2 regions of the Paenibacillus sp. FSL R5-0928 genome follow, and region 2 is predicted to be linked to the other one. Evidence: predicted binding sites of a transcription regulator. Region 2 holds the regulator's gene; the other holds the start of a gene.

Evidence for each region. Region 2 encodes Rex, which represses fermentation and respiration genes when NADH is low (regulators of the CRP and FNR family bind a similar motif). Its sites were predicted from a motif close to TTGTGAAATATTTCACAA; they were not measured.
Region 1: the regulator Rex is predicted to act here: its motif matches at 3,329-3,346, upstream of MKZ16_RS16725 (cytochrome ubiquinol oxidase subunit I).

Annotation. Positions count from the first base shown of each region.
Region 1 covers NZ_CP150225.1:3,730,831-3,736,148, reverse strand. The annotation lists gene cydD (thiol reductant ABC exporter subunit CydD) at 1-718, opposite strand, end outside; gene MKZ16_RS16730 (cytochrome d ubiquinol oxidase subunit II) at 787-1,803, opposite strand; gene MKZ16_RS16725 (cytochrome ubiquinol oxidase subunit I) at 1,800-3,164, opposite strand; gene MKZ16_RS16720 (hypothetical protein) at 3,731-5,318, opposite strand, start outside.
Region 2 covers NZ_CP150225.1:4,815,269-4,820,586, forward strand. The annotation lists gene MKZ16_RS21740 (DUF5590 domain-containing protein) at 1-388, opposite strand, end outside; gene MKZ16_RS21745 (amidohydrolase) at 561-1,862, opposite strand; gene MKZ16_RS21750 (redox-sensing transcriptional repressor Rex) at 1,849-2,502, opposite strand; gene dinG (ATP-dependent DNA helicase DinG) at 2,633-5,318, opposite strand, start outside.

The DNA.
Region 1 (5,318 bases), 1.1 Mb from region 2:
TCTTCAAAATACCCATCGTGGCATCACGATAACCCAAGCTACTGCGTTCAATCTCCTGTTGCTGACGGTGAGCCCGTCCAAATATTTTCAATGTCACCAGTCCTTGAAGAGAGTCCAGAAACGTCCCTGAAAACTCAGCGAGTTGCGCATATTTTTCTTCGGATTTGTTCTTCGTTTTCAGCCCTACCAGAATCATGAACAGCGGGATGAACGGAGCAGTAAACAATAGAATGAACCCCGTGTTGGCATGTTGGATAAATGTAACGACCAAAATCAGAACCGGGATGATAGCAGCTTCCATCATACGCGGCATGTATTGACTGAAATAACTATCAGCCTCATCCACAGCATCCAGAGCAATACTGACCTTCCCTCCCGTCTGTCCACTAAGGGTTGAAGGCATGGAAGCATGGGTCAAGTTTTGCAGCACGGCTGCGCGCATATTTGTCTTGGCAGCAGCTGCCATATGCAAGCCAACAATACCGTTTCCATAAGACAATAGTGTGCGTACAGCCATAATAGCCAGAAGTATACCGAGCAACAGGATAACCGATGAAAATGAAGCTCTCTCCACAAAAATCCGTTGGACTGCTTCAGCAAGCAGTCCAGCCTGACTCACAATAGCTATACCAAGCCCGAGCGAAATGATTGCGAGGAGAGCCATGTTTTTCCTTTGTGAAGACATTTGTTGAGAAATCAGACTGGATTTCCTCTTCACAGATCACACCTCCTTTATATATAGGCTTGTAGGGAAACCTCAAACATGCCGTAATGGATTAATCAGCTTTATTTTTTCCCTTTTACATAATCCGCATCAAACAGGAAGAGTCTGAAGACCAGAATAAGGGATGGGATCAACAGGCATAGACCGCCGATAAACACAATAACTAATGCTAAGCCCATTGCCGGTGAAGTTGCACTGCTCTGAATCGTGATATACGGATCAAGAATATAAGGGTATTGCCCAATTCCATAAGCGAAAAAGGCACAGAAAAATTGCAACATGACGCATATAAAAGCTAATCCGTAACGGCGTCCGTTATATAATAGCCACATCGCGATCATGAAGAAAGCAACGGAAAGTGCCAGCAACCACCATAAATCCATCATATTTTGAAAATGCCGCTCATTGTGTTGACCCAAATAGATAAATGCTGTAAGTGCGAGGATTATCGTCGGTGTGCTCCAAAACAGGGCGTAGTTGCGCATCAGCTTCAACGCGGAATGATCCTCTGCCCGAGAAGCGTAAAATGTCAGAAATGAGCCGCTAATGAACAAAACGGACACAATTGCCAGTCCAACGATACTCCACGATAACGGATTGGTGAACAGCGCCCAGTAATCCAGAGAAACCGTCTCCCCCTGCTTCACGATAAAGCTGCCTTCAGACAAAGTTAGCGCCACTGACAACGATGCTGGAATAAGCAAACCTGTAGCTCCGTACAAAAAAAGATATACTATGTTTTTCTTGGAACCGTAATTTTCAAAAGCATAGAATGAACCGCGAATCGCAAGAAGAATCAATGCAATGCTTCCCGGAACAAGTAGCGCGGAGCCATAATAATAGGCTGTGTCCGGAAAAAAACCGACGATGCCAATGTAGAAAAAGATAAAAAATACATTTGTAATTTCCCAAACGGGTGATAAATAACGCGAAATCAGACGATTAATGAGATGATCCTGCTTCGTTAAACGGGCATAAAAGGCGAAGAAGCCCGCTCCGAAATCAATGGAAGCTATAATTAAATAGCCGTACAAAAACAGCCAGAGCACCGAGATGCCAATCAATTCGTAACTCATCATTCAGTGCCCCCCTTTTCGGTAGAATGATTAGGATGATCCTTCATCCATTTCTCCATCTCAGCTTCTGCCGGATTATTGTTGAACAAGCGTCTTAGCACGATTACACACATACTGCCGAGTACGATGTACAAGAGCAATAAGGCGAAGAATATAATTCTTACATTCGGTGAAGACGTGGCAGCCTCCTCAACACGCATATATCCACGGATAATCCACGGCTGTCTCCCGACTTCTGCATAAAACCAGCCCAGCTCAACAGCCAGAAAAGCGAGGGGGGCGCTCAGTGCGATGATGCGAAGCATCCACTTGTTAAGCTCATTACGCTTTTTCCAGAACACAAACAGAAAATATAGGAACGAAATCGCGAGCAGAGTAAATCCGATTCCGACCATTAAATCAAACAGATAATGAACGAGAAGTGGTGGCCATTCTTCCTTGGGGAATTCCTCGAGCCCCGTCACCTCTGCATTAAAGTCTCCAAAGGCCAGGAAGCTGAGCAGCTTCGGAAGATGAAGAGCCCCTAGAACTTCATGCTCTGCATTCAGCCATCCCAATAGAACCAAATCCACCCTGCTACTCGTCTCAAAATGCCACTCTGCCGCTGCAAGCTTCTCTGGTTGATGCTCGGCCAAAAACTTGGCGGACACATCACCGGCTAACGTGTTCAGTAAACCAAATAGTAAAACGACCGCCATCATGAGATTTAAAGATTTTTTGTGGTATGCGGACACACCTTTTCTCAGCATCGCGAAGGCTGCAATCCCGGCTAACAAGGCAGCTCCTGTTAAATAGGCCGAGCTTAATACATGGAACACTTTGGAGAACGTCGCCGTATTCAGCATCGCTTGCACCGGGTTAATCGCTGTGAATTGGCCTGCTTCCATGACAAAGCCTTCAGGCTGGTTCATGAATCCGTTCACCGTCGTAATAAAAACGGCAGACATGCCTGCCCCGGCGACAATCGGTATCGTCAGCAGCCAATGGGTATATGGATTTTTGAACCGATCCCACGTATACAAATAAATGCCCAGGAAGATAGCCTCGAAAAAGAACGCGAACACCTCCATGAATAACGGAAGTGCAATGACATTCCCAGCCAGTTTCATAAAATTCGGCCATACCAGGGCCAGCTGTAGTGAAATCGCTGTACCGGTCACAACACCAACCGCCACAGAAATGACAAATCCTCGAGACCACCTCTTTGCCATAAGTGTATAATGGGGGTCTTTCTTCCGGATCCCGATGAACTCTGCTATAGCGATCATTAGCGGTATACCGACGCCAATCGTCGCAAAAATAACGTGGAACCCGAGAGTCAAGCCTGTCACTAGCCTGCTCCATAGCACCGTATCAATTGCCATTCTTTACTGCTCCCTTCAAAACTCTGTTCATTTTTCGTCTTAAGTTGATACTTATGATTAGGCCCGCTAACATTAGGCTGCATTCAATATCAGGTTTAGCAAGGCTCAGCGACATCGTTTCCTGTTCGTTTTAGTATGACATTCCTCGTTCTTTGCTATGTAAAAAGAGAAAAATTTCACAAAGCAAGAGTTGGCGAACCTGATTTACCTGTTACTGAGCAGTCAAATTAATAACGTGGCCTAATAATTAAAGTTATCTTATCTTAAATTTTAAGTATTTCAATCATCGACATCTCTTAATCCCTAAACGTTCAAGAAAGGGACAAATCTTTCTAACAACTCAGTGAATAACACAAAAAGCACCCGAATGAGCTATTGATTGATTAGCGTATATGTGATGTCACAAGTTTCCTCCTACTTCGATGCTAACAAAAAAACGAAATTTTCTCATTTTAAGCCGTAATATACTCCCTTTTTGCAACAAAAAAACACTGACTTAAATCATCAGTGTTTTTTGAATTCAAGCTAATGTCATCTTCGTCATGACAAATCTTGAACTGCCACTATCATTTAGTACGACCGTAGAAAAAAGAATACCCATCTGACTTCCCGAGTTTAGTCGTCTCCGTTCCGTCCACTAGCTTGACCGCTTTCAGCAACGATACAATTTGCGTATGCATTAGCTTTGCATCAAATTTGTCCATCTCTCTGTTGTCACTATCCACGAGCAGATAGTCGGGCATTGGAATGAATCCAATCACCGGTATCCCTGCTTCAAATAAGGGCTGACTCTCTCCAAACTCAAACTTGTTATGTCCACGCAATAATACAGTACGTGTGCTATCTGTCTTTTCAATAGCCTTCAGCCAAATGGCTGCCATCATTTCATTGCCTGCATACGTATATTCTGTACTTATTTGTCCAGTTGGACCATAGTGACCCGTATCATCGTCCTTCCACTCCATGCTGCCTAAATGCTCAACCGTAATTCCAGCTACAGCTTTTAAATGGCCATTCTTGCCATCCCAGAGCTCTCGATGCCCCTCCATCCAGGTGGAAGTTGCCTGAGAGGACCCTTTGAACTCCGGTAATCTAAAATGCCCTGTCACAAAAGCGAAAATCATCGTACGTTCCGGCTGCTCCTGCTGTAAGTAACGAATCATAGACAGCATACCCACAGCGCCATTCTCCTCCACTACATTTATCCCATCCGTATGGGTATTTACGATAATCGCTTCGTCTTTATTCTTACCGTCAATCTTCACATAAAAGGATTCTGTTGGGGCATCTTTTTGTATTTCCGCTTCTAAAATAACCGTACCTTCTTTATGCTCTTGAGCTGCGCTGATCACCTTTTTCCCTTCCGTTTCATTAACCCAGATTGCAGGGATTCCTGCATAATCGGTGGTAAAAGGCACATATTGCTCTTCAACCTTATCGTCAGATACCCCTTTCCAGACTAAAACAACAGCTTTTACGCCCATTTCCGTCGCTTGCTCCAATTTAGCTTCTTTTAAAGCTGTAGTGAGGACCAGATCGCCTTCATTTGGGGCAATTTGGTTGTCCATTGGAGATGAAGCCCGCATATTCATAACGATCCCACTTGGAAAATTTCTAAAATTCTCAATTTCAATGACAGCAATTTTTCCACTGGCCTGGCCATATTCACCACGCTTCGTATACACCAGCTCCCCTGTCACACCTTTTTCGTCAGTTTCCCCGGAATAGGGAAAAGCTGAAGAGACATGAATTGCCTGCTGATCAATCATTAAAGCACTGTTCTTTTCTTCCCATCGGTCAAAAGTATAGCGATCACGATATACTTGCAGCCCCATATCCGTTACCTGCTGCTCCAGCCAAGCAATAAACTGATTGAGACCCTCAGAGCCGGTTGTACGGCTTCCAAAAGAATTCATTACTTCAATATCTTTCAGCATCATTGCTGCAGAATCCAATTTACGTTCATCGATCGTCATAGCCGCATCAGCTGATAATGCCACAGGTGTTGTAATAGGTTTTGCATAGATTCCAATCCCCCAAAGTGCAGTAACGATAAGTGCAGTAATGCTGAATAACACTTTACGAACGGCTAGAAACGGAGTGACTCTTCTGCTCCCCGATTGCCCAAAGAGTCCTCTACATATGCCCGCTACG
Region 2 (5,318 bases):
GCAAGCGTTCAATCGTTATGTCCGGAAGATCAGCTTTGATAATGCCGCGTATTTGGGCTTCTGAGGTTCCTTTACTTAGTTCCTCAGCAAACACTGCGTCGTCGCCTTCAGCATATTTTCCATCTACCGTAAAGCGGACCCAGACCATAAGAGCAGTCCCGGCTTCATTTTTTCCTGTTAAAACCCAGTACACTGCATTTTCATCCCAAACCGATTTTTGTGCTTTGGTTACCTCTGTTAGACCCGCTCTGGTTTTGGCAACATCCTTGGCGATATCCCGCTCGTTCCATTGATCTTTCATAATATAGGCATAGAACTGGATAAGTCCAAACCCCAGGAGCAGAATCAGAACTGACCCCAGGAGGATCCATTTTTTCCTTTTCTTCAAGGTACAGCTCCCTTTCTAGTAATATATCTTTTTTGATTATATAACACACCCGCGTGTTTATCCAAAATTTCATAATTTTCTAGCTTTCCCAGCCTTTAAAATGTACAAAAGGCCGCAACTTTTGCTAAAAGCAAAAAGTCGCAGCCTATTATTTATTCGTTATTATCCAGACTTAACGCTTCAATAAACCTTCGAAGGCTTCTTGCGCTTTACGCCGGATAGCTTCCTCATCCAGGGTTAAGCATTGTCCATGCTTGATGACCTGTTTACCATTCACCCACACATGCTCAACATCCTTAGCGCTAGCAGAGTAAACTGCATGAGACAACAGATCTGTGTGTGGCAGCAAATGCGGCTGATCTATATCAATTGCAATGAAATCAGCTTTCATCCCAACAGCAAGTCTACCTACATTATTTAAAAAGATGGACTGGGCGCCATATTCTGTAGCCATACGTAGAGCTTCTGGAGCTGGAACAGCCGTTGGATCACCGCTGACACCCTTATGAATGAGAGCTGCAAGCCGCATCTCTTCAAACATATCCAAGTTATTGTTGCTTGCCGCGCCATCCGTGCCAAGAGACACCTTCACACCAGCTTTTAGAAGATCAGTAACCCGAGCCACTCCGCTAGCCAGCTTCAAATTACTGCCCGGATTATGAGAGACACCCACATTATGGCGAGCCAAGATCTCAATCTCTTCATCATTTAAATGAACACCATGTGCAACTATCGAGGGACGTGTGAACATTCCAAGCTTCTCTAAGTGAGCTACAGGACGCAACCCGTAATCCGCCACATTTTGTTCCACTTCACGTTTCGTTTCGGACATATGCGTATGCATCGGTAAATCCAGATCATGCGCTGCCTGCACGAACTTAACCAGGAAGTCCGGAGGGCAAGTATAAGGGGCGTGCGGCGAGATCATAGTAGTAATTCTACCGTCCGCCTTTCCATGCCAGTTACGGGCAAAAGAAATCGCTTCCGCAAGCTTGTGATTCTGTACATCCTCTGGACATAACCCGATCACACCACGCATCAATACGGAACGGATACCTGATAACTCAGCTACCTCAGCTACTCGGTCCATATGATCATACATATCGAGGAAGGTCGTAGTTCCACCCTTCAGCATTTCCAATACAGATAAGGAGGTTCCCCAGTATACATCATCACCGGTGAACTTTTCCTCCATCGGCCACATTTTCTCCTGAAGCCACACTTGTAGCGCTAAATCATCTCCATATCCACGCAGCAAAGACATCGCCGCATGACCATGTGTGTTTACAAGTCCAGGCATGAACAGCAGACGACTGCCATCAACCACTTGCACTCCAGCTTCCATCTGAGGCTCTTCTTTTCCTATGTAAGTGATTAAATCATCTTCAATAGTCATATATCCACTCAGAACCGGCTCATCCGTTCCCGGAGTCAGAAAATACCCGCCCTTAATTATCGTTTTATTGCTGTTCATGTTCGCTTTCTTCCTTTCCATCCCGCAAGTAATAAGCAAGACTTTGCAGATCAGTTGTAAAATCAGCTGCATGCACCCGGATATTCGGTGGTGTCTTCAGAATCACAGGGGCAAAGTTCAAAATCGCTTCAATCCCAGAAGAAATGAGAATATCTGCTACATTTTGAGCTTCTGAATCAGGTACGGTAATAATGGCAATGCGAATACCTTGCTCACGAATCGTGCTGCCTAGTTCATCCATTGGTTGCACAGTAAGGGAGTTGATCTTACGTCCAACCTTAGGAGCGTACGAATCAAATATAGCGGTGATTTTCATTGTATCTTTAAGATATGCATTGTAATTAGACAAGGCATGTCCGAGATTACCTGCCCCTACTAAAGCTACATTAAGCTGTTGATCCAGCTTCAGAATATGACGGATTTTCTCAATAAGATACGTTACATCATAGCCGATACCTTTTCTGCCGAAGTCACCAAAATACGCTAAATCCTTACGAATCTGTGCGGGATTAAGATCCAGCTTTTGTCCAAGTTCCTGAGAGGAAACTGTTAATATTTCGCGATTCTGGAGATCATTCAAAAAACGCAAATACACAGGTAGTCTGCGAACAACGGCTTCTGATATTTTATCCGATTTCATATTTTTCCTCCTAAAAATAGTAATGTTCTTGTGAAAATCCATATTCAAACGTATACCTCTCCTTATTAAGGGCGGTACTGTAACTTACCGCCCTTAAGGATAAGGAGGAGCTAAACTGAAGACGAGCATTTTAAGAAGCGCCGCCATCCTCTAGCCATTCCGCTATGCGGGGGACCATTTGATCAGTCAGCATATGCTCCATTTTGGGACCAGGCAATGAATAAAGGAAATACTTCCCGTAATGAGATTCAATAACCCTTGTATCATAAACAATAACTATTCCGCGATCCTGCGCCGTGCGAACCAGTCTTCCGAATCCCTGCTTAAAACGAATAACCGCTTGAGGAACAGACAATTTCATGAACGGATTCTTCTTCTGAGCCTGCAATAACTCCGACTTCGCTTCCGCCAACGGGTGATTCGGCGGTTGAAACGGAAGTCTCACGATGGCCAGGCAAGTCAGTGCTTCACCTGGAATATCTACACCTTCCCAGAAGCTGCTCGTCCCCAGCAGAACGGATGCTGCACTGTCCTGAAAGCGGCGGATCAGCTTGCTCCGGCTGCCACCTTCCACGCCTTGACCAAGCACCGTAATCTCTTGTGAGGCCAAAGCCTCTTTAAGCGGATCATATACCTGACGCAGCATTTTATAAGAAGTAAACAGAACCAGCATCCGCCCACGTGTTGTTTTGGCAGCTTCTGCTAACGACTGTACGAGTGTATCGACAAATCGAGCATCGCCCACACTGCCCTTCACACTAGGAAAATCACGCGGTATAACTAGCAGCGCCTGCTCGCGATACTTAAAGGGAGAAGGAAGGAGTGAAGTCATTAGACGTCCCTCTTCCGCAGCTTCGTTAAGTCCGAGATTATCAATCATAAACTGAAAAGATTTATCTACAGACAGCGTCGCCGAGGTAAGCACGATGCTTTTTTTCTTATCGAAGAACAACTCTTTAAGCTGGCTGCTAACATCCACAGGGACGGCATACATCTGCAGTGATTTGCTGCGGTAATTTCCATTTGCCTCCAGCCAATATACTACATTATCGTCATTCAGCCCCATAAAGAATCTTACTTGCTCACGTATGGAAGCCAAATCCTTAAATAAACCGCTAATATCAGTAACAAGACTGTCTGCTGAGGATTGGCTTTCCTGGTCACGCATCTCATTAAGCATTTTATCACCCTTACGGATGATGTCGCTTAACGTCAGATTCATAGTGTTCTCAAGCGCAACTAATTCATCCCAATCCTTCGGCTTACGGGCGGGAAGCAAACGCATAACCAGTTGTCCCGCTTCCCCTGCTGCTGCATCACTGCGTTCCGGCAAAAGGCTGAACAGCTTGTCGCTGAGTGCATCCCAGGTTTCTTTGACAGTAAGCAGATCCGGGTAGATCCGATCGATGACTCCGCTCCATTCTGAAGCCTCTTCACTGCCTGACGACTGTAAGATCTGGCGCAGAGCAGGAAGCTGTCCGTTTCGGCTATCTTTATACAGTCGCGATAACGTGTGTGCCACAGTGAAATGCTTCATATGCATGCCAAGATGTTTACCAGCCACATCTTCTAAATGATGTGCTTCATCAATTACAAGATGCTCGTAAGCTGGAAGCAGCTGGTGCCCAGCTTTAACATCTGCGAATAGCTTGGAGTGGTTCGTAATGACCACGTCAGCAATCCCAGCTTCATGCTTGGCCCTATGATAATAGCATTTGCGGAACCAAGGACAGGAACGTCCCAGACAGGAATCGGTATCGCTTGCCACCGTCTCCCAGAAATCACCGCCCCGGCCGCTTAAATTCAGCTCTTCATCATCCCCTGATTCACTTTGAGTGAGCCATACGATCATCTGAGCTGCAGTAAGCGCATCTTCCCTTGGGCTTATAAAGTCCTTTTTATTAATTTTATGCTCAAACTTACGCAGACACAAATAATGTCCTCTTCCCTTAAAAATAGCAGCTTTAAACGGAAAAGGAACTACCTGCGTTAACAAAGGGATATCCCGCTCGCGCAATTGGTCCTGCAGATTAATGGTATGAGTGCTGACCATGACTTTTTCATTGGTGCGAACGCTTTGATAAATGGCAGGCAACAAATAACCGAGCGATTTACCGGTTCCTGTGCCCGCTTCGATCAGTAGGTGTTTGTCTTCGGCAAGTGCCGTCATCACCTCATTGATCATAATATCCTGAGCTTCCCGGCTTTCATACTGCGGTAATGTGTCTTTAAGTCGTTTGGTTACTTCGTCCATATAATCAGTAAAAGATAAATTCGCTAGCGGATTCTCTACATGCTCATCTCTAGGTGGCGCTAACTCCGTCCAGTCTCCTACTGCAAGCGCTAATTGACGATAGAAAGTCAGATCACCTTCGGGCTGTAGCGTCTCCGCTTCCCGCTCTCGCAGCAGACCATCAAAGTACCAGCCCAGATCACTATCCTCTTCGGTAAACAGCTCACAGAGTCTCTGGATCGTAAGCAGCGGCAGCTCGTAGAGCTCCTCCAGACATTTCAACAGCACTAAAGCAGTCGCAAGTGCATCACTATCTGCCTGATGCGGACGATCATGTGTCACTCCAAAATGAGCACTGACAGAGCCTAGCTGATAAGATGTGAGCGAAGGAAAGCAAATTTTCAGAAAATCAATCGTATCCAAAATCCGCCCTTGAAATGGCAAATAACCACAACGATCTAAAGCATTTTGTAAAAAATGGAAGTCGAAAGCGACATTATGCCCTACAAGCACAACATCATCCAAGAGCGGAACAAGCTCCATCATCATCTCATCCAGCTCAGGCGCATCCTTCACATCATCA